3 regions of the Streptomyces sp. NPDC007896 genome follow, and region 2 is predicted to be linked to each of the others. Evidence: riboswitches for the same ligand, from Rfam matches in the RefSeq annotation. Region 2 holds a riboswitch; each other region holds the start of a gene.
What was found. A riboswitch is a leader RNA that binds a small molecule or an ion and turns the genes downstream of it on or off. The one in region 2 is predicted to bind S-adenosylmethionine.
Positions count from the first base shown of each region.

Region 1 (9,806 bases), on a different contig from region 2:
GTGCTTGCGCTCCTTGAGCTCGACCTCGGTGGCGGCACCGGCCTTGATGACGGCCACGCCGCCGGCCAGCTTCGCCAGGCGCTCCTGGAGCTTCTCGCGGTCGTAGTCCGAGTCGGAGTTCTCGATCTCGGCACGGATCTGGTTGACCCGTCCCTGGACCTGGTCGGCGGAGCCGGAGCCGTCCACGATCGTGGTCTCGTCCTTGGTGATGACGACCTTGCGGGCACGGCCCAGCAGGTCCAGACCCGCGTTCTCCAGCTTGAGGCCGACCTCCTCGGAGATGACCTCGCCGCCCGTGAGGATGGCGATGTCGCCGAGCATGGCCTTGCGGCGGTCACCGAAGCCCGGAGCCTTGACGGCGACGGACTTGAAGGTGCCACGGATCTTGTTGACGACCAGGGTCGACAGGGCCTCGCCCTCGACGTCCTCGGCGATGATCAGCAGCGGCTTGCCGGACTGCATGACCTTCTCGAGGAGCGGCAGCAGGTCCTTGACGTTGCTGATCTTCGAGTTGGCGATCAGGATGTACGGGTCGTCGAGGACGGCCTCCATACGCTCCATGTCGGTGGCGAAGTACGCCGAGATGTAGCCCTTGTCGAAGCGCATACCCTCGGTGAGCTCAAGCTCCAGACCGAAGGTCTGGGACTCCTCGACGGTGATGACGCCTTCCTTGCCGACCTTGTCCATCGCCTCGGCGATGAGCTCGCCGATCTGGGTGTCGGCGGCGGAGATGGAGGCCGTGGAAGCGATCTGCTCCTTGGTCTCGACATCCTTGGCCTGCTCAAGGAGGGCACCGGAGACGGCCTCGACGGCCTTCTCGATACCGCGCTTGAGAGCCATCGGGTTGGCGCCGGCCGCCACGTTGCGCAGGCCCTCGCGGACGAGCGCCTGGGCGAGAACGGTCGCGGTGGTCGTACCGTCACCGGCGACGTCGTCCGTCTTCTTGGCGACTTCCTTGACCAGCTCGGCGCCGATCTTCTCGTACGGGTCCTCGAGCTCGATCTCCTTGGCGATGGAAACACCATCGTTGGTGATCGTGGGGGCGCCCCACTTCTTCTCGAGGACGACGTTGCGGCCCTTGGGGCCAAGGGTGACCTTGACGGCGTCGGCGAGCTGGTTCATCCCGCGCTCGAGACCGCGCCGTGCCTCCTCGTCGAACGCGATGATCTTGGCCATGTGAAGTGGTCCTCCCGGACTGGGGTGGATTGCTCCGGACCGCGCTGGCGCCCGCGACGGACGGCCTGCCTGCCCCGTGGTTCCTTGCACCACCTGGCCTGCGGGCCTCGCCGACCCGGTCCTTCGTTATCACTCTCACCTTCAGAGTGCTAACGCCAATGATTAGCACTCGCCCCTGCCGAGTGCAAGCTCCTCCCCTTGATCCGCAGGTGAGAAGGGGCGCGCAACCCGCGCGTCGCGCCGGTGCGCGAGCGGGCCCGCACCGACGGAGCAGACAGCCACCCCGACGGTGCAGACGGCCACCCCGATGGACAGACAGCCACATCTGCGGACAGACAGACCGAAGGGCTCGCACCCCATGGGATACGAGCCCTTCGTCACGTCGAACAGTCAGTCGGCGCGTGCTTCAGCTGGTCGCGAGCCGGACCATGTCCGCCTGCGGCCCTTTCTGGCCCTGCGAGATCTCGAAATCGACCCGCTGACCCTCTTCCAGGGTGCGGTAGCCGTCCATCTGAATCGCGCTGTAGTGGACGAATACATCCGCACCACCGTCGACCGCGATGAAGCCGTACCCCTTCTCCGCGTTGAACCACTTGACGGTGCCCTGAGCCATGCCTAACTCCCCTATTACTGGCCCTTGCACAGGACCGCACTTCGCGGACCCGGGTCAGACCTCACCCCCCAACGGTTGGGGGTGTGCGCCGGAACGCGTCGACCGCGGCTGAATGTATCTGTCCAACTGCCGTCTGCAACAGGTCAATCGGACGAGAATTCCGGGCATGACCGATCGGGAATATACGGAGAATTTGCGAAGATTCAGGGCAAGTCGGGCCCCATAAATGCCATATAAGGCTCAAAAGTGCGGGACACTTTGGCTACTTCTTGCCGGACTTCGGGCGCGAACTCATATGCGCCCGGCATGCAAAGTGGAGCGGCTTCCCCAACTGTACCGCGCTCAACCATGCAGAATTGCCCCCTCCGCTTCTCTCGCGGAGGGGGCAATTCGATGAACTCTCGGTAATTGGCATTACCAAGGGTAACAATCTCACCCTGAGTAACGGCCCACGAGGTGGTCAGCCGCCGGCGACGGCGGGAATGATCGAGACGCCCGCGCCGTCCGGCGTCGCCGTCTCCAGGCCCTGCTCGAAGCGGACGTCGTCGTCGTTCACGTAGACGTTGACGAACCGGCGCAGCTTGCCCTGGTCGTCGAGAACGCGGGCGGAGATACCGGCGTGGTTCTTCTCCAGATCGGCGATGACCTCGCCGAGGGTCCCGCCCTCGGCCGTCACCTCGGCCTGACCACCGGTGTAGGTGCGCAGGATGGTGGGGATGCGGACGTTGACGCTCATTCCTTGTGACCTCCGGTCAGGTAGCGCCCCAAAGGGGCGCGGGGAACTGCGCGACCGGCCCCCACCGGCCCGCAGCGAACAAACAACCCTGCGAGCCAAGCCCTAAGCGAGCCCGGCCTCTCGGAAAGAGTCCAGGTTGGGACGAATGGTCGCCGTCAGCCCCGTACCGGCCACCGCATCCAGCGTCTTCAGACCATCACCGGTGTTCAGAACGACGGTGGTCAGCGTCGGGTCCAGCAGCCCGTTCTCGATCAGCTTCTTCGTCACGCCCACCGTCACACCACCGGCGGTCTCCGCGAAGATGCCCTCCGTGCGCGCGAGCAGCTTGATCGCGTCCACGATCTGCTCGTCGTTCACGTCCTCCACGGCCCCACCCGTGCGCCGCGCGATGTCCAGCACGTACGGCCCGTCCGCCGGGTTGCCGATCGCCAGCGACTTGGCGATGGTGTTCGGCTTCTGGGGCCGTACGACGTCGTGGCCGGCCTTGTAGGCGACGGACACCGGCGAGCAGCCCTCGGCCTGGGCGCCGAAGATCTTGTACGGCTTGTCCTCGACCAGTCCGAGCTTGATCAGCTCCTGAAGACCCTTGTCGATCTTCGTGAGCTGGGAGCCCGAGGCGATGGGCACCACGAGCTGGTCGGGGAGCTTCCACCCCAGCTGCTCGCAGATCTCGTACGCCAGGGTCTTGGAGCCCTCCGCGTAGTACGGCCGCAGGTTGACGTTGACGAAGCCCCAGCCCTCGCCGGCCGGGTCGCCGATCAGCTCGGAGCAGAAGCGGTTCACGTCGTCGTAGTTGCCCTCGATGCCGACGAGCTCGCCGCCGTAGATCGCGGCCATGACGACCTTGCCCTGCTCCAGGTCGTGCGGGATGAACACGCAGGAGCGGAAGCCGGCGCGGGCGGCGGCGGCACCCACGGCGCCGGCGAGGTTGCCGGTGGAGGAGCAGGAGAGGGTGGTGAAGCCGAACGCGCGGGCGGCCTCGATGGCCTGCGCCACGACGCGGTCCTTGAAGGAGTGCGTCGGGTTGCCGGAGTCGTCCTTGACGAAGAGCTTGCCGGCCTCGACACCCAGCTCGCGGGCGAGGTTGTCGGCCTTGACGAGCTTGGTCCAGCCGGGGTTGATGTTCGGCTTGTCGGCGACGTCGGCCGGGACGGGCAGCAGCGGCGCGTAGCGCCAGATGTTCGCGGGGCCCGCTTCGATGCGCGCCCGGAGCTCTTCGGTTTCGTAGGCCGAGAAGTCGTACGCGATCTCCAGCGGGCCGAAACACTCCTCGCAGGCGAAGACCGGGCCGAGCGGCACGCGGTGCCCGCACTCGCGGCAGGAAAGCGCGGCGGCGGGTCCGAGATCCACACCGACTACGGTGGTGGTGTCGCCCGCGACAGGGTTCGTGGTGCTTGCAACAGTCGAACGTGCAACAGTCTGCGCAGCCATGGAGGCGAGGCCCTTTCTCCTCATCTTCCTCACGACGCACTTCGCCGTGAGACGGATTTGGCACCTTCCCTAGCCGGGAGCCTCGCCACATCAATGTGACAGGAACCAGCTGGAGGGTTGCCGGGGCTTCATCGGGCCGTATCCCTCTGCCCCTCTGGATGAGCGGTATTCGGTTGTGTCGTGCGGGTGGTGCGGTGGTCCGCAAATGATCTACGACATGCGATGGTCATCCGCGTTGTTCAAGACTGTAACCGAAGGCCAGGACAGTTGAGATAGTCGTCCGAACCGCGAGATGGATCACACCGTGAGACACCGGGTGATCAGACAGTGAGGAGCCGCAGACTGTGCTGAAGGAAACTGAGCGCTGGCTGAGCAATCGCTCCTGGTCCGTGACCGATCGCCCGCTCCACAGACTCATGTCCGCCAAACGGGCCACGGGCTCCTCGGTGAGCGTCGTCCTGCCGGCGCTGAACGAGGAGGAGACGGTCGGCGAGATCGTCGCCATCATCCGCCACGACCTGATGCAGCAGGTGCCCCTCGTCGACGAGATCGTCGTCATCGACTCGGGCTCGACCGACCGCACCTCGGAGGTGGCCGCCGCGGCGGGCGCGCGCGTGGTGCACCGGGACGAGATCCTGCCGCGCATCCCGACCGTGCCCGGCAAGGGCGAGGTGCTGTGGCGTTCCCTCCTCGTGACGAGCGGGGACATCATCTGTTTCATCGACGCGGATCTGAAGGAGTTCTCCTCGGACTTCGTCTCCGGGATCGTGGGGCCGCTGCTCACCGAGCCCGGTGTGGACCTCGTCAAGGCGATGTACGACCGTCCGCTCGGCGGTGCGGCGGGGCAGGGCGGCCGGGTCACTGAACTCATGGCCCGCCCCCTCCTCAACATGCACTGGCCGCAGCTGGCCGGCTTCGTGCAGCCGCTCGGCGGGGAGTACGCGGCCCGCCGCTCGCTGCTCGAACAGCTCCCCTTCCCCGTCGGGTACGGGATCGAGCTGGGCATGCTGGTCGACGCCCTGCATCTGGTGGGCCTGGACGCGCTGGCCCAGGTCGACGTGGGCGTGCGCAAGCACCGCCACCAGGACGGGCAGGCGCTGGGGCGGATGTCCGCCGCGATCTACCGCACGGCCCAGCTCCGGCTGGCCCGCGGCCACCTGATCCGCCCGGCCCTCACCCAGTTCGAACGGAGCAGGGACGGTTTCGAGCCGCGGACGTACTCGGTGGACACGGAGGAACGTCCGCCGATGGTCGAAATCTCCGAATACCAGAAACGAAGGGCGGCGTAGCAGCGCCTCGTCAGGGGCACGGGGAACTGCGCGACGAGCCCCCACCGGCCCGCGGACGGCATACGGCTGAAGGGAACGTTTGAGCGTTTCGACGCCGGGCTAGGTTTCGATGCATGGCTTCCCCCGCTTCAACGCAAGGCGCCCACAACATCCTCGTCGCATCCAACCGCGGCCCGGTCACCTACGAGGTCCGGGAGGACGGCTCGCTGCGCGCCAGGCGCGGTGGCGGCGGGCTGGTCTCGGGCCTCTCCGCGATCGGGCCGGACGCGGGGGCCCTGTGGGTGTGTTCGGCGCTCGGCGACGGCGACCGCGAGGCGGTCCGGCGCGGGGTCGCCGAGGACGGCGTACGGATGCTGGACATCGCCGCCGACGTGCACGCGGACGCGTACAACGGCATCGCGAACTCCGTGCTGTGGTTCGTCCACCACATGCTGTACCAGACCCCGCTGGAGCCGGTCTTCGACGCGGAGTTCCGGCGCCAGTGGGCGTCGTACGAGGCGTACAACCGCGCGTTCGCCGAAGCTCTGGCCGCGGAGGCGGCGCAGGGTGCGGTGGTGATCGTCCAGGACTACCACCTGGCCCTCGTCCCCGGGATGCTGCGCGAGCTCCGCCCCGACCTGCGGATCGGCCACTTCTCGCACACCCCCTGGGCGCCGGTCGACTACTTCCGGATGCTGCCGGACGACATCGCCGAACAGGTGCTGCGCGGCATGCTCGGCGCGGACCGGCTCGGCTTCCTCACCCAGCGCTGGGCGGACGCGTTCACCGCCTGCTGCGACGCGCTCGTCGGCGGGCTCGGCGACACCCGGATCGGTGTGCACGGGCTCGGCGCGGACGCGGACTTCCTGCGCAGGCGCTCGCACGAGGCGGACGTCGCGGACCGCATGGCCGCGCTGCGCGAGCAGATCGGCGAGGGCCGCAGGACGATCGTGCGGGTCGACCGGACCGAGCTGTCGAAGAACATCGTGCGGGGCCTGCTGGCGTACCGGCAGCTGTTGGAGGACCACCCGGAGTGGCGCGAGCGCGTCGTCCACGTGGCCTTCGCCTACCCCTCCCGCCAGGACCTGGCCGTCTACCGCGACTACACGGCCGAGGTGCAGCGCGTGGCGACCGAGATCAACGCCCGCTACGGCACACCGGGATGGACCCCGGTCGTCCTCCACGTCAAGGACGACTTCGCCCGCTCCCTGGCCGCGTACCGGCTCGCCGACGTCGCCCTCGTCAACCCCATCCGCGACGGCATGAACCTCGTCGCCAAGGAGGTACCGGTCGTCTCCGACGAGGGATGCGTGCTGGTGCTCTCACGGGAGGCGGGGGCGTACGAGGAGCTGGGCGAGGACGCGGTGGTGGTGAACCCGTACGACGTGGTCGGCACCGCGCGGGCGCTGGACGCGGCGCTGACCATGCCGGTGGGGGAACGGGCGGAACGTACGAAGCGGTTGGCTGCCGCCGGGACGGCGTTGCCCCCGGCGCAGTGGTTTCTCGAGCAGTTGCGGGAGTTGGAGGGCTGAGTCGGGAGTCTGTCGGCTGCGGGTGCGTTGTGGCTGGTCGCACCCACGCGGCGGAGCCGCGTATGTCACAGCCTCGCGCCCCTGACGGGGCGCTGTAGTCGGCCGGGGATCAACGCTCCAGGCGAGTCGCCAATGCCTTGAGCAGGCCTACGACTCCCGCCGGGCCGTCGACCACAAGATCCGCCCGTTCGGCCAGTTCGGTGACTTCCGCGCTGCCGCTGCACACCAGCAGGCCCGGGACACCGTCCGAGCGGAGTTTGTCGACGGCGGCGAAGGCGGGGAGGTCGCCCAGGTCGTCGCCGGCGTACATGACGGCTTCGGCGCGGACCTCGCGGACGTACTCCAGGAGGGCGACGCCCTTGTCCATGCCCGGGGGACGGAGTTCGAGGACCATCCGACCGGGTTCGACGATCAGGCCGTGGCGGGTGGCGAGGTCGGTGAGGGGTTCGCGCAGTGCCTCGAACGCGGCCTGGGGGTCCTCGGCGCGGCGGGTGTGGACGGCGACCGCGCGGCCCTTCTCCTCGATCCAGGTGCCGTGCCAGGCGCCGATCCTGTCGAGGACCCCGGGCAGCTCGGCACGGACGGCGGCGACGCCGGGGTGCGGGGCGGGGGCGTTGACGGTTCCGGTGCGGGCGTCCCAGCGTTCGGCGCCGTAGTGGCCGAGGACGACGAGGTGGTCGAGGCCCGGGACGCCCGCGAAGCCGCCGTGGCGGACCGCTACGCCGGCCGGGCGGCCGGTGACCACGGCCACGGAGGCGACCTTCGGGGCGAGGGCCGCGAGGGCGGGGACCGCGTCGGGGTGAGCGCGGGCCTGCTCCGGGTCGGCGACGATGGGGGCGAGTGTTCCGTCGAAGTCGAGCGCGATGACGGCCCGGTCGGGCCGGGTGAGGATGGCGTCGAGGCCGTCGCGTCCGGCGGGGGTCACGGGGGTCGGCAAGGGTTCCGTGACGTCCGGGGATTCCGGGATTTCCGAGTGGCTGCCCATGCTCCGACCCTATCCGCGCACCCCCGGGCGCACCCACGGCTCACCGAGTCACAGTCCTCGAACGCCGGACGGCCACCCCCGGCCGGTGCCGCTGTCAGCGGTCCGCGCGGCGGCTGTCCCGGATGCGGCGGAGGCGGTTCACCGTGATCGGGTCGTGGGCGAGGGCGCGGGGGTCGTCGAGGAGGGCGTTGAGGAGTTGGTAGTAGCGGACGGGGGCGAGGCCGAGTTGCTCGCGTATCGCTCGTTCCTTCGCGCCGGGTCCCGCGAAGGAACGGCGCTCCATGGCGAGGATCCCCCGCTCCCTCCCGCTCAGTTCGTCCATGACCGCACCGTAGCGCCCGCCACCGACAGCGGGGCTACCCCGCGGAGTCCCTCGTGGTCGCCCTCTGCTGGAGCGAGGCGAGGGTCCCGGCCGGGCTGCCGTCCGGGGAGACCGCCTTGCCGATCTGCTGCTTGATGTCGGCGCTGACGGCGGCCCAGGACGTCTTGCCGACCGGATAGAGCTGGGAGGAGGGGAGCTCGTTCAGGAACGGGGTGAGGTCCGCGTCGTCGCTGTCCGCCGCCATCGCCTCGGACGCGGACGTCGTGACCGGCAGCAGGTCGTACTCGTGCGAGAAGGCGAGCACGTTCTTCTCGCTGTAGACGTAGTCGAGGAACGTACCGATCTGATCCCGGTGGCCGTTCTTCTTGAAGGCCATCATCCAGTCGGCGACACCCATCGTGGCCCGGCTCTTCCCGCTGACGCCGGGCATCGGCACCATCCCGAACTTCACGCCCTTGTCGGCGGCCATCTTCATCAGCGTGGGGTGCCCGTTGAGCATCCCGACCTCGCCGCGCGCGAACGCCGCGAAGGCGTCCGCGCGATTGAGCTTCGCGGGCGCTACCGGTCCGGTCAACCCCTTGCCGACCAGGTCGTCCTTGAGCCAGGTCAGGGTGGCGACGTTCTGGGCGGAGTCGAGGCTGTAGGTGCCGACGTCGTCGGTGTAGCCGTCGCCGCCGCTCAGCAGCCACTGCATGGTCTCGGCCTGCGCCTCCTCGGGACCGAGGGGCAGCGCGTACGGGATCTTCACACCCCGGGCCTTCAGCGCCTGCGCGTCGGCGGCCAGTTCGCTCCAGGTCGTCGGCGCGCTGAGACCCGCGGCGGAGAACAGCTTCTTGTTGTAGAAGAGCAGCCGGGTGGAGGCGGCGAACGGCATGCCGTACTGCACCCGGTTCATCTTCCCCGCATCGGTGAGCTGCGCGACGAAGTCGGCCTGGACAGGTATGGAGAGCACCTCTTCGGCCTTGTACAGCTCGCCCTTGTCGGCGTAGTCGGCGTACGCGCCGATCTGCGCCATGTCGGGGGCGTCGCCCCGCGCGACCATCTCCTTGACCTCGCGGTCGACGTCCGTCCACGGGTAGACGCTGACCTCGACCTTGGTCCCGGGGTGGTCGGCCTCGTACGCCTTGACGAGCGTGTCCCAGTACTTCTGGGAGCTGTTGGCCTTGGAGTCCCCGTAGTCGGCGGCCACGAGTCTGAGGGTCACGTCCCCGGAACCGGCCGAGCCGCCGCAGCCCGCGAGGGTCGCCGTCATACCCAGCGCGGACGCCGCCGCGATCAGTACTGTCCTACGTCCTGTCCTACGCCGCTGCACCGCACTTCTCCCAACCCCCGGCCGCCCCTGTCCAGAGGCTGTCCGTCTTTGCTTCTGCGTCCGTTGCATCCGTCTCGGAATGCGGATACAAGGTCTACACCACGCGAGTGGACTAGACCTCTCCTGGGGTAAGGGGCGACACTGTCCCCGTGAGACATGTCATCGCCCTCGATGTGGGCGGCACCGGGATGAAGGCCGCCCTGGTCGGGTCGGAGGGCGAGCTCCTCCACCAGGCCCGCCGCGCCACCGGCCGCGAGCGCGGTCCGGACGCCGTGGTCGACGCGATCCTCGACTTCGCGGCCGAGCTGCGCGCGTACGGCGAGCACCACCTCGGCGAGCCGGCGGCAGCGGCCGGAGTCGCCGTCCCCGGCATCGTCGACGCCGACCGGGGCGTGGCGGTGTACTCGGCCAACCTGGGCTGGCGCGACGTC
Region 1 is NZ_JBIBKX010000013.1:193,038-202,843, forward strand. It holds gene groL (chaperonin GroEL) at 1-1,176, opposite strand, end outside; gene ACFZDJ_RS35780 (cold-shock protein) at 1,583-1,789, opposite strand; gene ACFZDJ_RS35785 (MoaD/ThiS family protein) at 2,250-2,525, opposite strand; gene thrC (threonine synthase) at 2,628-3,956, opposite strand; SAM riboswitch class I at 3,974-4,121, opposite strand; gene ACFZDJ_RS35795 (glucosyl-3-phosphoglycerate synthase) at 4,301-5,245, shown strand; gene ACFZDJ_RS35800 (trehalose-6-phosphate synthase) at 5,359-6,756, shown strand; gene otsB (trehalose-phosphatase) at 6,866-7,741, opposite strand; gene ACFZDJ_RS35810 (DUF3263 domain-containing protein) at 7,836-8,063, opposite strand; gene ACFZDJ_RS35815 (extracellular solute-binding protein) at 8,098-9,315, opposite strand; gene ACFZDJ_RS35820 (ROK family protein) at 9,525-9,806, shown strand, end outside.
Region 1: it holds a riboswitch for S-adenosylmethionine, as region 2 does, so the genes downstream of both, thrC (threonine synthase) here and ACFZDJ_RS24410 (putative leader peptide) in region 2, are expected to answer to the same signal.

Region 2 (9,806 bases):
GTGGGGCATGGTCACCGTGAAGGGCACCTTCACCGGAGTCACCGGAGAGGGCGAGGTGCAGCCCGACGGGACCGCCCGCGGCACCATCACCCTGGACGTCGCGTCCCTGGACACGAAGAACGCCAAGCGGGACAAGCACCTCCGCTCCGCCGACCTCTTCGACGCCGACCGCCACCCCACGATCACCTTCGCCGTCCGTGACGCCGTCCTCGGCCAGGACGACACCGTGGAGATCAACGGGCAGCTGACCGTGCGCGGCATCAGCCGGCCGCAGCCCGTCACCGGCCGCGTGACCGGGGCGAGCGCCGACAGCGTCACGCTCACCGCGGAGTTCACCGTGGACCGCGACCAGTTCGACATGGGCTGGAACCAGATGGGCATGATCCGCGGCCTGACGACCGTCACCGGCACGCTCGTCTTCGCCCGCGCCAAGGCCTGAGCCGACGCGGCGCCGGGGCCCGGGCCCTGCGGCCCTCCCGGCCCCGGCGACCTTGGCGTACGCGCTCAGCGCACCTTGTCGTGGAAGGCCGGGTGGGCGTCGAGCCGACGTACGTAGTCACGGAGCTGCCCGTACGGGGCGAGGGATTCCGTCGGGTCGAGTCGGGTCAGGGCCACCCAGAGGTCGACGTCCGCGGCCGTCAGCTCGTCGCCCAACACGTAGGCTTGCGGGGCGAGTTGCCGGTCCAGTGACTGGAGTGCCGTCGTGCGCGCGAGCGGCGGCGAGGTGGGGGTGACGTCCCGGTCGAGGAGTTCGCGCAGGGCGTCGATGTCCGCGGTGAGGGCCGGTGGGTTCAGCCGGGGGAGGCGGGCGTCGTTCTGGCAGCCCGGCAGCCCGGCGAGGTCACGCAGGATGTCGGGCGTGTGGTTGCTCACGATCCGTCCGCTCCAACGGTCGCACAGCGCGGGCGCGGTGAGCGGACCGTCGTAGTGGTGCCAGGTGGCCTCGTACGCGCCGCGCAGTGCGGCGAAAGCGTCGGGTGTCTCGGCGGGAAGCGTCAGCAGCGTGGTGGCGACCGAGTCGTGGAGACCGAGCAGCTCCAGGGTGACCGAGATGCGCAGCGAACGCGGACAGCCCTCGGTGAGGTACAGCTGATAGCGGTGCGGCGCCGGGTAGAAACCGCCGGCCAGGCCGACGCCGATGCGGCTGCGGATGCGGTGGGGGCGAGGCGCGGCGAGCGAGACTGTCTTGGGCATGACTCTCCAGGGAACGTCGAAGCCCCCGCGGCCCGTTGGGCGGCGGTGGCGGAACGGAGTGACTGCGCTGACGTACGGACCGGTCCGGATCGTGGGACGTGCCCGACCGGACGGATCGCAGGGACCAGTACGCGCTGGACGGATCGCAGGGACCAGTACGCGCTGGACGGATCGCAGGGACCAGTCGCGCTGGACGGACCGCCTGGACTAGTACGCGCTGGAGACCCGCTGCAGATCGATGTGCAGGCGCCTGGTCAGACCGTTCGTGCTCCTCCTGGCCATTCCCATCGCTCCCGTGTCCGGGGCTCGCGAGAGGCGAGACCACGCTTGCCCCGCCGCACCGGCGGAACCCGGTCGTCACCCGGGGCACCCCGTCGCGGTGGAAGGGTTGCCTGTCAGCGGGCCGGGGCCGATAACCGCGTCGAACGGGAGAAACCCGCACGACGGGCGCTGACAATCGTGACCGTCCCCGTCAGTCTCGGTCCGGTCCGCGGAGCCGTCAAGGAGGCATATGCGCGGTCTCACCACGTGGTCATTCTGGCCGGTGCGCGTTGACATTCGTTTGGGGCCATGCCTAACTTACGCCGCATCGGACCGGATCGATTCCGGTGCGTTCGAGGCCCAGCGGGGCGGAATGGTGACGGTGAACGCGATGTACGCAGCTGACGGGACGACCGCTTCGCGGCGCCACGGCTGCCTCGCCACCGCACTGTGTTGTACGTCCCGCGGCGCCCGCTGTCTCTGTCAGGGCTGACCGCTTCCGCCTTCCGCGGCGTTGAACGTCCGCACGGCTCAACATCCCTCGCCCGCCACCCTGTTGGTGCGCTGCCGGTGAGCCTTCCTCTCCGTACCCCCTGACATCCGTCTGTCCCCGCGCGCACCGCCGTCGTACGGGCCGCGGCGGTGTGTCCGCATTCGTTGGAGCCCTCCATGAGTGAATCCCTGGGCTCCGCCGTGCCGTTGAGCACGACGGAGCCCCGCCCGGCCGCGGCACAGCGCGTGCTGCCCCTGCGCCACCCCGGCCGCTGGATCGCCTCGGCGATCGTGCTCGTCGTGGTCGCCCAGATCGTCCACGGGCTGGCGACCAACCCCTTCTTCCAGTGGGACAGGTTCCAGTACTGGTTCCTGCGTCCCACGATCCTCGACGGTCTGCTCATCACCCTCGAAGTGACCCTCTACAGCGCTGTGTTGGGCCTGCTCGGCGGCATCCTGCTCGCCCTGGCCCGGCTCTCCAGGAGCCCCGTGCTGCGCGCGGTGAGCTGGGTCTACATCTGGCTGTTCCGCTCGGTGCCGCTCATCGTCGTCCTGCTCTTCCTCTACAACTTCAGCGCGCTCTACAAGACGCTGAGCCTCGGTGTCCCCTTCGGCCCCGCCTTCCTCACCTTCGACGAGTCCCGGCTCGCCACCGACATGGTCGTCGCGGTCGTCGGACTGAGCCTCAACGAGGCGGCGTACGCGGCGGAAGTGGTCCGCGGCGGCATCCTCTCCGTCGACCAGGGCCAGCACGAGGCGGCCTCCGCACTCGGTCTGCCCAAGGGCTACCAGTTCAGGAAGATCGTGTTCCCGCAGGCGCTGCGCTCCATCACCCCGAACTACGTCAACCAACTGATCGGCCTGATCAAGGGCACCTCGCTGGTCTTCTACGTCTCGCTGCTCGACCTCTTCGGCTCGGTACAGAGCATGGGCTCCACCTACCCCGGCGACATCGTGCCGCTGCTGCTGGTCGCCACCGCCTGGTACCTGATCCTCACGAGCGTCGTGTCCGTCGTCCAGTTCTACGTCGAGCGGTACTACTCGCGGGGCGCGCTGCGCTCCCTCCCGCCGACCCCGTTGCAGAAGGTCCGCACCGGTCTGCGTGACCTGCGGGCCCGGGTCCGCAAGGAGGCGGCGATATGACCGGCGAGACGCTCGCGATCCGACCGGCCGCCGTCGAGGTGCGCGATGTGCACAAGTGGTACGGCGCCCAGCGCGTGCTGAACGGAGTGGAGCTGACGGTACGCCCCGGAGAGGTCACCGTGATCCTCGGTCCGTCCGGCTCCGGCAAGTCCACCCTCCTCAGGGTGATCAACCACTTGGAGAAGCCCGAGATCGGCCATGTCAGCCTGAACGGCGAGCTGATCGGCGTACGGCGGCACGGCAAGCGCAGCGAGATGGGGGTCCCCCCGGCCGAAGGCTGGGGGAGGCTCAAGGAGCTGACCGAGCGGGCGATCCTGGCCCAGCGTGGCCGGATCGGGTTCGTCTTCCAGAACTTCAACCTGTTCCCGCATCTGACGGTGCTGGACAACGTGGCGGCCGCGCCGGTGGCGACCCGACGGCTGAAGCGGCCCGAGGCCCGGGAACTCGCGCGCACCCTCCTCGACCGCGTGGGTCTTGCCGACAAGGCCGACGCCTATCCACGGCAGTTGTCGGGCGGCCAGCAGCAGCGAGTCGCCATCGCCCGCGCCCTCGCGCTGCGGCCCGGAGTCATCCTCTTCGACGAACCCACCTCCGCCCTCGACCCCGAGCTGGTCGGTGAGGTGCTCGCCGTCATCAAGGACCTGGCCACCAGCGGCACCACGCTCGTCATCGTGACCCACGAGATCGGCTTCGCCCGCGAGGTGGCCGACCGGATCGTCTTCCTCGACGAGGGCCGCGTCGTCGAACAGGGCTCGCCCACCGAGGTGTTGGACCACCCGGCACACGAGCGGACCAGGGACTTCCTGAGCAAGGTCCTCTGAACTTCCCTCCCTCACCGCCCCTCCCTCACCGCCTCTGCACCCACCGCCTCTGCACCCACCGCCTCTGCACCCCCGCCTCTGCACCCACCTCACCTTCATCCACCACGCCTTCCCTCACCACACGTCCCTCACGAACATCGGACAAGGACAGCCATGCGCACCCTCACCCTCCGCAGCAGACTCCTCCGTGGCCTCACCGCCTCCACCGCCGTCGCCGCCCTCGCCGCCGGGCTGGCCGCGTGCGGGGGCGAGAGCGACGCGGCCACCACCTCCGACAACGCCGCGTCCGGCACCGTCACCGTGGGCGCGCTTTCCAACGGCGCCGCGCGGCAGACCGACCTCAAGGTGTCCGAGGTCAAGTCCATCAGCGCCGAGCTGCCCAAGTCGGTCGCCAAGAGCGGCAAGCTGGTCGTCGGCGTCGGCGCGCTGCCCGCCGGGTTCCCGCCGCTGGCGTACGTCGGCCAGGACCAGAAGACCCTCACCGGTGCCGAACCCGACCTCGGCCGACTGGTCGCCGCGGTCCTCGGACTGAAGGCGGAGGTGAAGAACTCGACCTGGGAGAACCTGTTCGTCGGCATCGACAGCGGCAAGGTCGACGTCGCCTTCTCCAACGTCACGGACACCGAGGAACGCAAGAAGAAGTACGAGTTCGCCTCCTACCGGCAGGACAACCTCGCCTTCGAGGTGCTGAAGAAGAGCACCTGGAACTTCGCCGGCGACTACGAGAACCTGGCCGGCAAGACCGTCTCCGTGAGCGCGGGAACCAACCAGGAGAAGATCCTGCTCGAGTGGAAGGCAAAGCTGGCGAAGGAGGGCAAGAAGCTCAACGTCAAGTACTTCCAGGACAGCAACAGCACCTATCTGGCACTGTCCAGCGGGAAGATCGACGCCTCCTTCGGGCCCAACCCCGGTATCTCGTACCACATCACCCAGACGGCGAAGACGCCCAACGCGACCCGCAACGCGGGCAAGTTCTCCGGCGCGGGCGCGACCCTCCAGGGGCTGATCGCGGCCACCGCGAAGAAGGACAGCGGGCTGGCCAAGCCGGTCGCCGACGCGATCAACCACCTGATCAAGGACGGGCAGTACGCCAAGTGGCTCGCCGCCTGGAACCTCTCCAACGAGGCCGTCAGCACCTCGCGGATCAACCCGCCCGGCCTGCCGCTCGACAACTCCTGATCGCCTCCCGGAGGTCCGACACCACCATGTCCACCGTTGCCCGACCTACCCCGTCGCAGATCCCGGCGGCACCCCACATCCTGGACAACGCCGCCTGGGCCGCGCTGACCGGCCCGCACGCCCACCTTGCCGAGCGTGTCGGCCGCGCCGCCCGCTACCCCCAGGACGTCTCCCCGTTCACCGCCCTCGCCGACCCGGCCGACCCACGCGCCTGGGACGATCTCGCCGCGCTTGTCGGACCCGGCACCGTCACCCCCGTGACCGGGGCGAAGTCGGTGCCCGAGGGCTGGGAGACGGTGCAGCACGGCCAGGGCGTACAACTGGTCGACACCTCGCTGCGCGCCGAGCCCGCCCCCGAAGCGGTGCGGCTCGGACGGGACGACGTCCCGGAGATCCTGGACCTGATCGCCCTGACCGAGCCGGGTCCCTTCCTGCCCCGCACGGTCGAACTCGGCACCTACCTCGGCATCCGGCACCGCGGCCGGCTCGTCGCCCTGGCCGGCGAACGGCTGCGCCCGCCCGGCTGGACGGAGATCAGCGCGGTCTGCACCGCCCCGGACCACCGCGGCAAGGGCCTGGCCACGCGACTCGTCCGCGCGATCGCGGCCGGCATCAGGGAGCGCGGAGACACCCCCTTCCTGCATGCCTCCGCGACCAACACCGGCGCGATCCGGCTCTACGAGTCGATCGGCTTCACCCTGCGCCGCCGCTCGGAGTTCCTCCTCGTCCGAACTCCGGGCACTCAGCAGGAACAGACGGCGTAGGCGGGCCGTTGTGTTGAAGAGGTTCACGATGTCGGCGCGGCCACCGGCCCGCCGGGACGCAAGGGCGGAGGTGAGGGACGTGCGAGTCGGGTCCGATCTTCGCGTCATGGTGCTCACCCCGCGCCGCCGTGTACGTCTTTACTCCCGGCCGCACATCGATCTGCAGCGCGTAGCCGGCGCGCTCTGTCGTCCCTGACCTGTCACCCCGCCGCCGCGCCCTCCGCGTAGAGGGCCGCGCTCTCGTACGGTCGACCAGGAAGGCACCCCCTCCGTGTCCGCATCATCTTCGCTGCCCGATTCCTCCCCCTCGTCCTCCCCTCTGCACCTCGCCGTCGCACTCGACGGCGCCGGCTGGCACCCGGCGGCCTGGCGCGAGCCGGTGGCCCGCCCCCGTGAGCTGCTCACCGCCGGGTACTGGACGGACCTGGTCACCGAGGCCGAGCGCGGTCTCCTCGACTTCGTGACCATCGAGGACGCCCTCGGACTCCAGTCCTCGCACCTCGCCGAGCCCGACGGCCGAACCGACCAGGTCCGCGGGCGCCTCGACGCCGTCCTGATCGCCGCCCGCGTCGCCCCGCTGACCAGCCACATAGGACTGGTCCCGACCGCCGTCGTCACCCATACCGAGCCCTTCCACATCTCCAAGGCGATCGCCACCCTCGACTACGTGAGCACGGGCCGTGCGGGCGTACGGGTGCAGGTGTCGCCCCGCGCCCACGAGGCCGCGCACTTCGGCCGCCGTACGTTCCCGCCGCTGCGCATCGAGGACCTGGACACCCCGGCCGTGCGAGAGCTGACGACCGACCTCTTCGACGAGGCCGCGGACTACGTGGAAGCGGTGCGCCGGCTCTGGGACAGCTGGGAGGACGACGCGGAGATCCGGGACGTCGCCACCGGACGCTTCGTCGACCGCGACAAACTGCACTACATCGACTTCGAGGGCAAGCACTTCAGCGTCAAGGGCCCCTCGATCACCCCCCGCCCGCCGCAGGGCCAGCCGATCGTCAGCGCCCTGGCCCACGCGACCATCCCCTACCGGCTGGTGGCGCGGGCCGCCGACATCGGTTACGTCACCCCGCACGACGTCGGCCAGGCCCGTGCCATCGTCGAGGAGATCCGCGCCGAGCAGACGGCGGCCGGCCGCGCCGACGAACCCCTGCACCTCTTCGGCGACCTCGTGGTGTTCCTGGACGACGACCCGGCCGAGGCCGCGGCGCGCCGCGAACGTCTCGACACGCTGGCCGGCTACCCGTACACGAGCGACGCCCGCGTCTTCACCGGCTCACCCGTCCAACTGGCCGACTTGCTCCAAGAGTTGGCGGAGGCCGGCCTGTCCGGCTTCCGGCTGCGTCCCGCTGTCCTCGGCCACGACCTGCCCGCCGTCACCCGGGGCCTCGTGCCCGAACTCCAGCGCCGGGGCGTCTTCCGGCAGTCGTACGAGTCCGACACCCTGCGCGGGTTGCTCGGCCTCTCCCGCCCCGTCAACCGCTACGCCGCCACCGCCTGAGCCGGAGGGACCCACTCATGAGCAGCACGTCACAGGACAAGCCCCGCAAGCAGGTCCACCTCGCGGCGCACTTCCCCGGCGTCAACAACACCACCGTGTGGAGCGCCCCCGAGGCCGGCAGCCACATCGAGTTCAGCTCCTTCGCCCACTTCGCGCGCACCGCCGAGCGCGCCAAGTTCGACTTCCTGTTCCTCGCCGAAGGACTGCGACTGCGCGAACAGGGCGGCAGGGTCTACGACTTGGACGTCGTCGGCCGCCCCGACACCTTCACGATCCTCACCGCGCTCGCCGCCGTCACCGAACACCTCGGCCTGACCGGCACCATCAACTCCACCTTCAACGAGCCCTACGAGGTGGCCCGCCAGTTCGCCAGCCTCGACCACCTCTCCGACGGCCGCGCCGCCTGGAACGTGGTCACCTCCTGGGACGCCTTCACCGGCGAGAACTTCCGCCGCGGCGGCTTCCTCCCGCAGGAGGAGCGCTACTCCCGGGCCAAGGAGTTCCTGACCACGGCGAACGAGCTCTTCGACTCCTGGCACGGGGACGAGATCGTCGCCGACCAGCAGACCGGCACCTTCCTGCGCGACGCGAAGGCCGGAGCCTTCGTACACCAGGGTCAACACTTCGACATCCAGGGGCAGTTCAACGTCCCGCGCAGCCCGCAGGGACGCCCGGTGATCTTCCAGGCGGGAGACTCCGACGAGGGGCGCGAGTTCGCCGCCTCCAGCGCCGACGCGATCTTCAGCCGGTACGCCACCCTCAAGGAGGGCCAGGCGTTCTACACGGACGTCAAGGGACGCCTCGCCCGCCACGGCCGTACACGCGACCAGCTGCTGATCCTGCCCGCCGCGACCTTCGTCCTCGGCGACACGGACGCCGAGGCGGAGGAGATCTCCCGCGAGGTGCGCCGCCAGCAGGTCAGCGGCGCCACCGCGATCAAGCACCTGGAGTTCGTCTGGAACCGCGACCTGTCCGCGTACGACCCGGACGGCCCCCTGCCCGACATCGACCCGGACCTCGGCGAGCACACCATCGCCCGGGGCCGCGCCCAGGTCCGGATGTACCGCGACCCGCTCGCCACCGCCCGTGAGTGGCGCGAGCTCGCTGCCGCCAACAAGTGGTCCATCCGCGATCTGGTCATCGAGACCGGCAACCGGCAGGCCTTCGTCGGCTCCCCGGCCACCGTCGCCGAGACCATCGACTCCTTCGTGCAGGCCGACGCCAGTGACGGCTTCATCCTCGTCCCGCACATCACCCCCGGCGGCCTCGACACCTTCGCCGACACCGTGGTCCCGCTGCTCCAGGAACGCGGCGTGTACCGCACCGAGTACGAGGGCACGACCCTGCGCGACCACCTCGGCCTCGCGCACCCGGACGACGTGCGCGACGAGCGTGCGGCGTCATGAAATTCCTTGCCATCACCCTGATCGTGCATCGGCCGGACCCGATCACCGGCGTGCAGAAGCCCACTCACGACCGGTTCCGTGAAGTCCTCGACAACGCCCTGCTCGCCGAGGAGCTGGGCTTCGACGGCTTCGGCGTGGGGGAGCGGCACGAGCGGCCGTTCATCTCGTCCTCGCCGCCCGTCGTGCTCAGCCACATCGCCGCGCTCACCAAGCGCATCCGCCTCTTCACGGCCGTGACGACGCTCAGCCTTCTTGACCCGGTACGCGCGTACGAGGACTACGCGACCCTCGACCACCTCTCCGACGGTCGCCTGGACCTGATCATCGGCAAGGGCAACGGGGCCGCCCAGCGCGACCTCTTCGACGTCACCCCCGAGGACCAGTGGGACCGCAACGCCGAGAGCTACGAGGTGTTCCGCAAGATCTGGCGCCAGGACAAGGTGACCGCCCAGACCCGCTTCCGCCCGGAACTCAAGGACGCGCAGGTGTGGCCCCGGCCGTACCAGCAGCCGATCCGGGTCTGGCACGGCAGCGCGACCAGCAAGGAGTCGGTCGACCTGGCCGCCCGCTACGGCGACCCGCTCTTCTCCGCCAACGTCACCAACCCCATGGAGCCCTACGCCGAGTTGATCCGCTACTACCGCGAGCGCTGGGAGCACTACGGCCACGACCCGGCCGACATCGCGGTGGGCGCGGGCACGGCGGGCCTCTACGTGGCCCGTACGTCGCAGGAGGCGCTGGCCGCGTACCGCCCGGTGTTCGAGGGGAACCTGGCCTTCCAGAAGAGCCTGGGCCTGGAGCCGGTCTTCGCGACGCTGGAGGACTTCGTCGAGCGCAGCTCGGCCCTCATCGGCAGCCCCCAGCAGATCATCGACAAGGTGCACCGCTACCACGAGCGGTTCGGGCACACGGTGCTGCATCTGCACGCGGACGCGAGCGGCCTCGGCGACGCCCAGCACCGCGACTCCCTCGAGCGCTTCCAGTCGCAGGTCGCTCCGGTGCTGCGCCGCGAGATCCCCGATCCGCCGTTCCCGTGGGG
Region 2 is NZ_JBIBKX010000007.1:361,180-370,985, forward strand. It holds gene ACFZDJ_RS24400 (YceI family protein) at 1-439, shown strand, start outside; gene ACFZDJ_RS24405 (glutathione S-transferase C-terminal domain-containing protein) at 505-1,194, opposite strand; gene ACFZDJ_RS24410 (putative leader peptide) at 1,402-1,482, opposite strand; SAM riboswitch class IV at 1,513-1,659, opposite strand; gene ACFZDJ_RS24415 (amino acid ABC transporter permease) at 2,125-3,090, shown strand; gene ACFZDJ_RS24420 (ATP-binding cassette domain-containing protein) at 3,087-3,911, shown strand; gene ACFZDJ_RS24425 (transporter substrate-binding domain-containing protein) at 4,065-5,090, shown strand; gene ACFZDJ_RS24430 (GNAT family N-acetyltransferase) at 5,117-5,854, shown strand; gene ACFZDJ_RS24435 (putative leader peptide) at 5,961-6,050, shown strand; gene ACFZDJ_RS24440 (LLM class flavin-dependent oxidoreductase) at 6,126-7,361, shown strand; gene ACFZDJ_RS24445 (NtaA/DmoA family FMN-dependent monooxygenase) at 7,379-8,767, shown strand; gene ACFZDJ_RS24450 (LLM class flavin-dependent oxidoreductase) at 8,764-9,806, shown strand, end outside.

Region 3 (9,806 bases), on a different contig from region 2:
CTGGTGAACTCCGCGGTCGAGCCGGACGGTTCCTCCGTGGCCCGGTACGCCGACTCGTTCCGGTCCAGGACCGCGGCCGCCCGCCGGTCGAGGACCCGCTGCACATCGGCGGACGCGGAGTCCTGGGACGGCCTGCCGCCGCAGCCCACCAGCACGGCGAGCAGCAGCACCAGGGAGCACCCCGCCCGCGACGCACGCCTTCGACCAGCCACGTTCCCGATCGTACGGCGCCCGGGCGCGGGGGTCAGACCCGCGTCACGGACGAGATGGGCATCATGCCCACCGGGTCGTAGCGCACCGGCGCCCCCGGATAGGGCGCGTGGATCACCTGGCCGTTGCCGGCGTAGATCGCGACATGACTCGCGTCGGCGCGGTAGGTGACGAGGTCGCCGGGCTGCGCCTGGGAGAGCGACACCTGCCGTCCGGCGTACCGCTGTTCCTGGGAGGTGCGCGGCAGACCGACGCCCGCCTGCCGGTACGACCACTGCATGAGGCCCGAACAGTCGAATCCGCCGGGCCCGTTGGCGCCCCACACGTAGGGGCGGCCGAGTGCGGAGCGGGCCGCGGCGAGGGCGGCGGCGGCGCGCCCCGAGGCGGGCGTGGCACTGCCGAGTTCGGGCAGGTCGGAGCGTCCGGAGCGGGAGGCCCGGTGGTAGGCGGCGCGCTCGGCGGACGGCAGCGAGTTGAGCAGGAGGCGCGCCTTGGCGAGTTTCTGTTCGACGGTCCGCTTGTGCTGGGCGACGGCCTTGGTGCTCTTCTCCAGCTCGGCGAGTTCGGCGGTCGCCTCCTCGCGTTCCTGGGCGAGGTCGCGCATGGCGATCTGGAGGTCCTTGAGTTCGCCCGCCTGGTGGGCGTTGATCCGGTCGAGCGCGGCGGCCTTGTCGAGGTACTCGGCGGGGTTGTCGGAGAAGAGCAGTGCCAGGGAGGGGTCGAGGCCGCCCGCGCGGTACTGGGCCCCGGCGAGCGAACCGAGCGCGTCCCGCATGGTGTTGATGCGCTCCTGCTGCCGGGCGATGCGGTCCTGTGCCGTGCTCACCTCTTTGCGCAGGGCTCCCGCGCGCTCGTCGGCCTTGTTGAACGCCTCGGTTGCCTTCTCCGCCTGGGTGTACAGGCGGTCCACCTCGGCCCGGGTGTCGTCCTTCGGTGCTGCGGCGGCCGGTACGGCCCCGAGGGCGGCGGCCGCGACGGACATCACGGTCACGGCGACGCCGGCGATGCCCGCGGCGCTGACGCCCCGGTCGAACCCGGACGGTGGACGGCGGCGATGGGACCCCACGAGTAGCCGCTCTCCCTTCCGCTGACGGTCCCCCGGAGTTGGGGGAAACGCGCCAGACAGTAGCCGTGCGACTACGCACCGGCCAAAGGCCTCCAGGGGCGCACAACGCGGCGCCCCGCCGGAGACGCAGGTCACCGACGGGGCATGGGGTCAGCGGGAGTTACCGCAATTCGCCCGTTCGGGCGGCATGTAGAGGGGGGCCTCGATAAGGATCTCGCAGGGTTCGGGGAGCCGGATCAGACCCGGACGCCGAACTGGAACGCTCCGCCGATGGTGCTCATCGACTCGTAGCGCACGACCGTTCCGGTACGCGGGGCGTGCAGCACCTGGCCGTTGCCCGCGTAGAGGCCGACGTGGTGCAGGTCGCCGAAGAAGAAGACCAGGTCGCCGACCTGCAGATCGCTCTGCGAGTAGATGCGGGTGCCTATGGTCGCCTGCGACTCCGAGGTACGCGGGATGGAGACACCGGCCTGGGCGTACGACCAGGAGGTGAAGCCCGAGCAGTCGAAGGAGCTGGGGCCGGAGGCGCCGTAGACGTACGGCGAGCCGATCTTGGTCTGTCCGGCGGAGAAGGCGGCACCGGCGCGCCCGGACGCGGGTGTACCGGGGTCACCGAGAACGGTGCGCTCGCTGGCGCGGGTGGCGCGGGACTGCTCCGCGTCGATAGCCGCCTTCTCCTTGGCCGTCAGGGAGTTGAGGAGCTTCTGCGCCGCGGCGAGCTTGGTCTGGACCGTCTTCTTCTGCTTGGCCAGTTCCGTACGGGTGTCGGCGAGGTCCTTGAGCTTCGCGGAGGCTTCCTGCCGCTGCTGGGCGAGCGAACGCTGCTTCTCCTGGACCTTCTTCAGCGCCTCGACCTGCTGACTGCTCAGCTGGTCCATCGCGGACGCCTTGTCCAGGTAGTCGTCCGGGTTCGAGGAGAGGAACAGCGCCACGGAGGGGTCGATGCCGCCGGTGCGGTACTGGGCGCTGGCCATCGTTCCGAGCCCGTCACGCAGGGCGTTGAGCTCGTCCTGGCCGCGGGCCACGTTGTCCTGCAGGGTGCTGATTTCCTTCTCCAGCTTGTCCTGCTTCTCCTTGGCCCCGTCGAGCTTCTCGGTGGCCTGCTCGGTCTCCTGGTAGAGCTGGTCGACCTTGCTCTTGACCTCGTCCTTGCTCGGCTTCTCGCTGGGCGCGGCGTTGGCGGCGTTGGCGCTGAGGGCCACGGCTGCAGCGGCGGCGGTGGTGAGCACGGTCACACGGGTGCGGCTCGGCTGCTTGGGTCGACGGTGGGACGCCACGAAGGCGAGCTCCTTCTTCCTCCAGCCGCCTGCCGAGACGCCGACGGGCGGTGTCCCTCCGCCGTCGCTCCCAATGAGCGATCACCCGAGCGGAGGTTCGAGCCCAGACCCTAGTGACCTTCCTGTGATCAGTTCAAATCCAAACCTGAAAATTCTTAGTCACCCAGCGCATTCTTTGCACTCAACTCACATGCAGTGATGCCAGCCTGACGCTACGTTGCGTGAAGGTTTCGCCAATTCGGGCACAACGCGTGGATGTTACGGATGGGACTTACGGGCCCTTTGGGGCGAACAGCACAGATCACAGATCGCTGTTCAGTCGCCGTTCCGACCGCTGGATCAGTCGCTGTTTCAGCCGCTCTTCAGTCGCTGTTTCAGCCGCTTTTCAGCCGCGCGAAAAGCGCTTGAGAAGCACCGCGGAGGCCACCGGGCGGGCGCCCGCCTTGGCGATCCCGTCGGCCACCTCACGGTCGGTGGAGACGACGATGACGGGCCGCCCGGGCGGCTCGGCGCGCACCAGCTGGCGGATCAACTCGTCCGCCGTGACACCCGCTTTGGAGAACAGCACCCGCACCCCGCGCGGCGGCGCGAGCAGCACGGGCGCCGCCAGCTCGGCCCCGTCGAAGACACACGTCACCTCTGCCCCGGTCTGCGCGGCGAGCTGCGAGAGCTGCCCCAGCAGCCTGAGCCGCTGCTTCTCCAGCGGCATCTGCGGATAGCCGGTCTTGGTGACGTTGTAGCCGTCGACGACCAGATGCGCCTGCGGCAGCGCGAGGAGCTGGTCGACGATCGCGGGATCATTTTCGGACAGGGCGCGGGCCGCGATGTCCTTGGGCGTCATGCGCCCCGGTTCGACCGCGTCCACGGTCTCCGCCGGCCGTACGGACACCGGCGGCAGCGCGAGCTCCCGGCGCAGCCCCTGCGCCGCCTCCAGCACGGTGTCGAGCAACAGCCGTACGCGCATGTCCTCGACGCTGCGACCCTCGCGTGCCGCCTTGCGGGTGGCCTCCAGGGCCGCCTCGGCCTCCGAGAGCCGCGCCTTGAGCCGCCGGGTCTCGCTCTCGGCGGCGGACACCTGGGCCTGCCCGTCCGCCCTCGCGGTGTCCATCTCGCCCTGCAGCTTGCGCAGCGCGGCCTCGCCCCGCTTGACGTCGCTGAGGGCGCCGCGCAACTTACGGTGAAGCGATTCGGCTTCCCTCTTCGCGGACTCCAACTCCATGCGCAACCGCTCGGTTTCGGCCTTGGTCTGACCACGCGCCTGCGCAAGCTCCTCGCGCAGCCGCTCCAGCTCCGCCCGGCTCTCCTCGTCCGCGCGCTCGGCGTCCGCCCGCAGGGCCTCCTCGCCCGCGGCGGTCACCAGTTTCACCCAGCCCGTGGGGCGCAGCACATAGGCCGCGGCCGCCACGTCCAGCGGATCCGCGGCCGGTGGCGGCGCGCCGGAGTCGAGGGCACCGGCGAGCTCCGGCTGCGCCTCTCTGAGCTTCTCGGCGATACGCTGCCGGAACAGCGGATCGGTCTCCAGCGCGGCGGCCATGGCGTTGCCGGCGAACTTCGCCCGCCTATTGGGGGCGAACCGCGCATACTGCCGCAATTGGGCGGGCAATTCGGTGACAGTCAACCCGCCGAACCCGTCCGACACGATCTGTACGACCCGTCGGCGCACACCGTCGGGCAGCGGACGGTCGAGCACCTCAGCGGCGCCGTCGTCCGGCTCCCCGCCTGTGGTCTCCACCATCCGTCACCCCAATGTCTGTGCGGGGCCCGCTCCCTCAGGAGCCGGCGCCCGGCCTGTCCACCAGTTCCACCTGGTCCACCGCATTGCACCACCGGCAGCGCACCGACTCGATGGTCTCACTGACCACCTTGCGCTCCTCGACGTTCGGCTCACCGGCCAGGTCGAGGTGCACATACTCGACGACCTTGGACGAGCGGGTCACGTCGAATCGCGTGAGGTTGCCGCAGAGCGTGCAGCGCCAGCGAGTCTCGGCGGTCGGGAGGGGAACCGTCATGTGGCAGTCGCTTTCCTTCTAGTGTCCGTCCAGCGCCGGTCTCCGGCGCGTGTGGCTCGTTACCCTACGGCCTGGCGGGTACTCGACGCTCGGCCGTCCACGGCGGCGAGGCACTCTGCATACGTCGGTCCGGTTACGTCATGCTCTGTCCCATGATCAGCACCTGGGGCACGGCGGTCGGCAGGACGATGCGCGGTCAGTCCGCGCCGGTGACGTACGGACTGATCTTCCTGTGCTGCCTGATCTTCCTGATCGGTCCCGCCTCGGGACTCAATCCGTCGTTCGGCACCGGAGATGCGCTCGTGGTCGCCCAGCGGGCCTACTTCCGGCGCTGGGGTGTGATCCCCGCCGAGCTCTTCCACGGGATCCCGGGCGCCTGGCTCACCCCGGCCACGGCCCTGTTCATCCACGGCAGCTGGCTCCATCTCCTGGGCAACATGCTCTTCTTCTACGTCTTCGGAGCGATGACCGAGGAACGCATGGGCCACGTCCAGTTCGCCGTCTTCTACGTGGTCTGCGGCTACCTCGCTCTACTGGGTTACGCGATCGCCAACTCCGGCTCCGAGCAGACCTTGGTCGGCGCCTCGGGGGCGATCTCCGCGGTCCTGGGAGCGTTCCTGTACCTGTTCCCCAAGGCCCGGGTGACCAGTCTCTTCCCGTTCCTTTTCTTCCTGCCGCTGCGCTTCCCCGCCTGGGTCGTGCTGCCCTTCTGGGTGACCCTGCAATGGCTGGCGGCGGGCCGCAGCCCCTCGGGCCCCGGGGTCGCTTATCTGGCCCACCTGGTGGGCTTCTCGCTGGGGTTCGTCTACGCGTGGGTGCGGTTCGGGCGGCCGACTAGAGTGAAATCCCCAGCAGCAGCCCCCGAGGGAGAAAACCAGCCGTGATCACCGCGATCGTGCTCATCAAGACCAGCGTGGACCGGATCCCCGAGATCGCCGAGTCGATCGCCGCGCTGGACAGTGTCAGCGAGGTCTTCTCCGTCACCGGTACGTACGACCTGATCGCCATGGTCCGGGTGAAGGCCCACGACGACCTGGCGGACGTCATCCCCGGCAAGATCAGCAAGATCCCCGGCGTCGAGGCGACGGACACCCACGTCGCGTTCCGCACGTACTCCCAGCACGACCTGGAGGCGGCGTTCGCCATCGGTCTGGACAGCTAGGCACAGCCGCGCAATCTCTTCGGGGGTGTGGGGGCGGAGCCCCCACCTACCGCCGACGGCCTCAGACCGCCGGGACGCAGCGGCCGTCCTCCGTGCGGTAGTTCCACTTGGCACCGTCCCGCACCAGTTCCTTCACCGCACGCACGAAGCGCTCCACATGCTCGTCGGGCGTACCGGCCCCGAAGCTGACACGGATCGCGTTGAGGGACTTCTCCCCGGGCGCCGCCTCGGGCGCCCCGCACTCCCCCTGCGTCTGCGGATCGCTGCCGAGCAGCGTGCGCACCAGCGGGTGGGCGCAGAAGAGACCGTCCCGCACCCCGATCCCGTACTCGGCGGACAGCGCGGCCGCGAAGTGCGAGCTGTTCCAGCCCTCGACGACGAACGAGATGACGCCGACGCGCGGGGCGTCGTCGCCGAAGAGCGACAGGACGCGGACCTCGGGCACCTCGGCCAGACCGGCCCGGACGGTCCCGATCAGCTGCTCCTCGCGGGCGACGAGCGTGTCGAAACCGGCCTCGGTCAGCGCCTTGCAGGCGGCGGCGATGGAGTAGGCGCCGATCACGTTCGGGGAACCGGCCTCGTGCCGGGCCGCGCTCTCGTGCCACTCCACGTCCACGCCGCCGTCCACCCGTCGCGTGACCTTGCGGCTGGCGCCGCCGCCCGCGAGGTACGGCTCGGCCTCGCGCAGCCAGTCGGCGCGGCCGGCGAGCACGCCCGAGCCGAACGGCGCGTACAGCTTGTGCCCGGAGAAGGCGACCCAGTCGACGTCGAGGTCCCGCACCGACACCGGGTGGTGCGGGGCGAGCTGGGCGGCGTCCAGGACGATCCGGGCACCGTGCGCGTGCGCGGCGGCGGCCAGCTCGCGCACCGGCCACAGCTCGCCGGTGACGTTCGAGGCGCCGGTGACGCAGACGAGGGCCGGGCCGTGGGGGTCACGGGCGGCGAGGGCCCGCTCCAGGGCCGTGACGGCCTCCTGCGGGGTGCGGGGCGCGTTGAGGTAGGTGACCTGGGCGTCCTTCCACGGCAGCAGCGAGGCGTGGTGTTCCGTCTCGAAGACGAACACCTGGCAGTCGGCCGGCAGGGTGGCGGCGAGCAGGTTCAGGGAGTCGGTGGTGGAGCGGGTGAAGACGACCTGGTCGTCGCCCCGGCAGTCGAGGAACTCCGCGACGGTCCTGCGGGCGTTCTCGAAGAGGTCGGTGGACAGCTGGGAGAGGTACCCGGCGCCTCGGTGCACGCTGCCGTAGTACGGGGCGTACGCGGCGACGTCGTCCCACACCCGCTGGAGGGCGGGGGCGCTGGCGGCGTAGTCGAGCGCGGCGTAGGTGACCTCGCCGCCGGTCACGAGCGGGACGGTGACGTCTCGGCCCAGAACGGGCAGGGGGGCACAAACGGTCTGGTCGGCGGCAGCGGTGGAGACAGACATGGCGAGCTCCTGTGAGAGGCAGGCGGAATCGCTGCGCGGGCCGGGTGCACGGGGGTACGGGTGTGCGGCTGCACGGCTCGGCGCAGGGAGGAAAGGCGAAAGGGGTGTGCGGAGGCGGGGCTCTACGCCCTATCGCATTCGCTTGCTCACAGAAGGCTCCCTCGAACGACCAGGACCCCTGGGATTCTCGAGGGGTCCGCGCTTGCCGTAGACCTCGCTGCCTACGACCTGGTCTTCACCCGGGGCACCCCGCCACGGACGGAGGGTTGCCGGACAGCCGGCCGGGGCCTGATGGCTGTCACTCATGACCTGATACGGCATCCTGCCACAAGATCTTCCGCCCGCAACCCGGCGTCCGTATACCGGGACGCCGAGTGGGGGGCGGCCCCACGTTCCTCGCCCCCGCCGCCCCTACCCGTCCCATCCCCACCTGGGGGCTCCGCCCCCAGACCCCCAAAAGCCCGCGCAGTTCCCCGCGCCCCTAAAAGCAGTTCCCCGCGCCCCTAAAAAAGGGGCGCGGGGAACTGCGCGGACGAACAAAACCGGGGCGGGCGGGGAATCGGGGCGCAGCCCCGCCCCAGGGGCGCGGGGAACTGCGCGAGCAACCCCCACGCGCCCGCGGGGGGAGAAGTGGACTACGACTGGCTCGCCGCCACCCAGCGTTCCAGCGTTCGCTTCGCCGCCCCCGAGTCGATCGCCTCCGCCGCCTTCGCCATCGCGGCGCGGAGCTGGTCCGCGAGTGGCGCGTCGGTCGGGGACAGGGCGACGAGGGCCGCCGCGGAGTTCAGGAGCACGGCGTCCCGTACCGGCCCCGTCTCGCCGTTCAGCAGGTGACGGGCGACGTCCGCGTTGTACGAGGGGTCGGCACCCCGCAGCGCCTCCACCGGCACCAGCTCGAGGCCGACGTCCCGCGGGTCGAACGCCTCCTCGGTGACCTTGCCGTCGCGGACGATCCACACCCGGGAGGTGGCCGTGGTCGTCAGCTCGTCGAGGCCGTCGTCGCCACGGAACACCAGCGCGGACGAGCCGCGCTCAGCCAGTACACCGGCGATGAGCCCCGCCATCCGGGTGTCGAAGCAGCCAACCGCGGAGGCGGTGACCCGGGCGGGGTTGGTCAGCGGGCCGAGGAGGTTGAACGAGGTCGGAATCCCAAGGTCCCGGCGGACCGCGCCGACGAACCGCATCGAGGGATGGAACTTGGCCGCGAAGCAGAAGGTGATCCCGGCCTCCTCCACCACCCGCGCCACCCGCTCGGGCGGCAGGTCCAGGTTGATGCCGAGCTTCTCGAGCACATCGGACGACCCGCTCGCCGAGGACGACGCCCGGTTGCCGTGCTTGACGACCTTCGCCCCGGTCCCCGCGATCACGATGGCGGACATCGTCGAGATATTGACCGTCTTGGCCCGGTCGCCCCCCGTACCGACGATGTCGACGGCCGGCCCCGGGATGTGCAGCGGCTGCGCGTGCGCGTACATCGCCTCCACGAGACCGGTGATCTCCTCGACCGTCTCTCCCTTGGCCCGCAGCGCCACCAGGAAGCCCGCGATCTGGGCGTCCGCGGCCTCACCGCTCATGATGCGGTCCATCGCCCACGCCGTATCAGCGGCGCTCAGGTTTTGGCCGCCGAGCAGTGCACTCAGTACGTCGGGCCAGGAACGGCCCGCCGCGGTGTTGCCTCCAGCGGGGTTCACAGCGCTCATAAGCCGCTCCTGGGTCCGTCGTCCCCGCAAAGGGACGCCTTGTGTAGATGGGAACACCCTATCCAGGCCCGGAGACGGCAAAGAGCCCCCGTCCAGGCAATGGACGGAGGCTCTCGCCGTGGCGATCAGTGAAGACCGGTCAACCGGTCGGAGGATCAGTGGTGGCCGTGGCCGCTCGTGATCTCCTTGTACTCCTCGACCGTGGGCTTGGGGATCTGGCTGTCCTCCCCGTAGAAGCCCTCGCTGAGCTTGGAGCGCAGCCGCTCCGAGCCCTTCACCTTGCGCTCGACACCGTTCTCGTCGACCATCGGGCCGATCTCGGCGGGCTGGTACTGCTCGTGCGCGGTGAGCGTGTGCAGGGCGTCCTGGCTGAGCGGCTCGTGCACCTCGATGAACTCACCGTGCGGCAGGCGCTTGATGATGCCCGACTCGCGGCCGTGCAGCACCTTGTCCTTGTCGCGGCGCTGGAGGCCGAGGCAGACACGCTTGGTGATGACGAACACGATGACCGGCACGACGAAGAAGCCGATGCGCACGAACCAGGTGATCGAGTTGATCGACAGGTGGAAGTGCGTGGCCCAGATGTCGTTGCCACCACCGACGAGCAGGACGAAGTACCAGCTGATCCAGGCGGCGCCGAACGCGGTCCGGGTCGGGACGTTGCGCGGGCGGTCCAGGATGTGGTGCTCACGCTTGTCGCCGGTGACCCAGGACTCGATGAACGGGTAGACCGCGATCGCGACCAGGACCAGCGGGAAGATCACCAGCGGGATGAACACACCAAGGACGAGCGTGTGACCCCAGACGTTGATCTCCCAGCCCGGCATGACTCGGATCAGACCCTCGGAGAAGCCCATGTACCAGTCGGGCTGGGCGCCCGTGGACACCATGTCCGGACGGTAGGGGCCCATGGACCAGATCGGGTTGATCGAGGCGATCGCCGCGATGGCCGCGATGAC
Region 3 is NZ_JBIBKX010000001.1:491,216-501,021, forward strand. It holds gene ACFZDJ_RS02230 (hypothetical protein) at 1-212, opposite strand, end outside; gene ACFZDJ_RS02235 (NlpC/P60 family protein) at 245-1,276, opposite strand; gene ACFZDJ_RS02240 (NlpC/P60 family protein) at 1,513-2,553, opposite strand; gene ACFZDJ_RS02245 (NYN domain-containing protein) at 2,939-4,288, opposite strand; gene ACFZDJ_RS02250 (hypothetical protein) at 4,323-4,562, opposite strand; gene ACFZDJ_RS02255 (rhomboid family intramembrane serine protease) at 4,715-5,446, shown strand; gene ACFZDJ_RS02260 (Lrp/AsnC family transcriptional regulator) at 5,443-5,724, shown strand; gene ACFZDJ_RS02265 (aminotransferase class V-fold PLP-dependent enzyme) at 5,786-7,147, opposite strand; SAM riboswitch class IV at 7,341-7,457, opposite strand; gene trpD (anthranilate phosphoribosyltransferase) at 7,783-8,847, opposite strand; gene ACFZDJ_RS02275 (cytochrome b N-terminal domain-containing protein) at 9,003-9,806, opposite strand, start outside.
Region 3: it holds a riboswitch for S-adenosylmethionine, as region 2 does, so the genes downstream of both, ACFZDJ_RS02265 (aminotransferase class V-fold PLP-dependent enzyme) here and ACFZDJ_RS24410 (putative leader peptide) in region 2, are expected to answer to the same signal.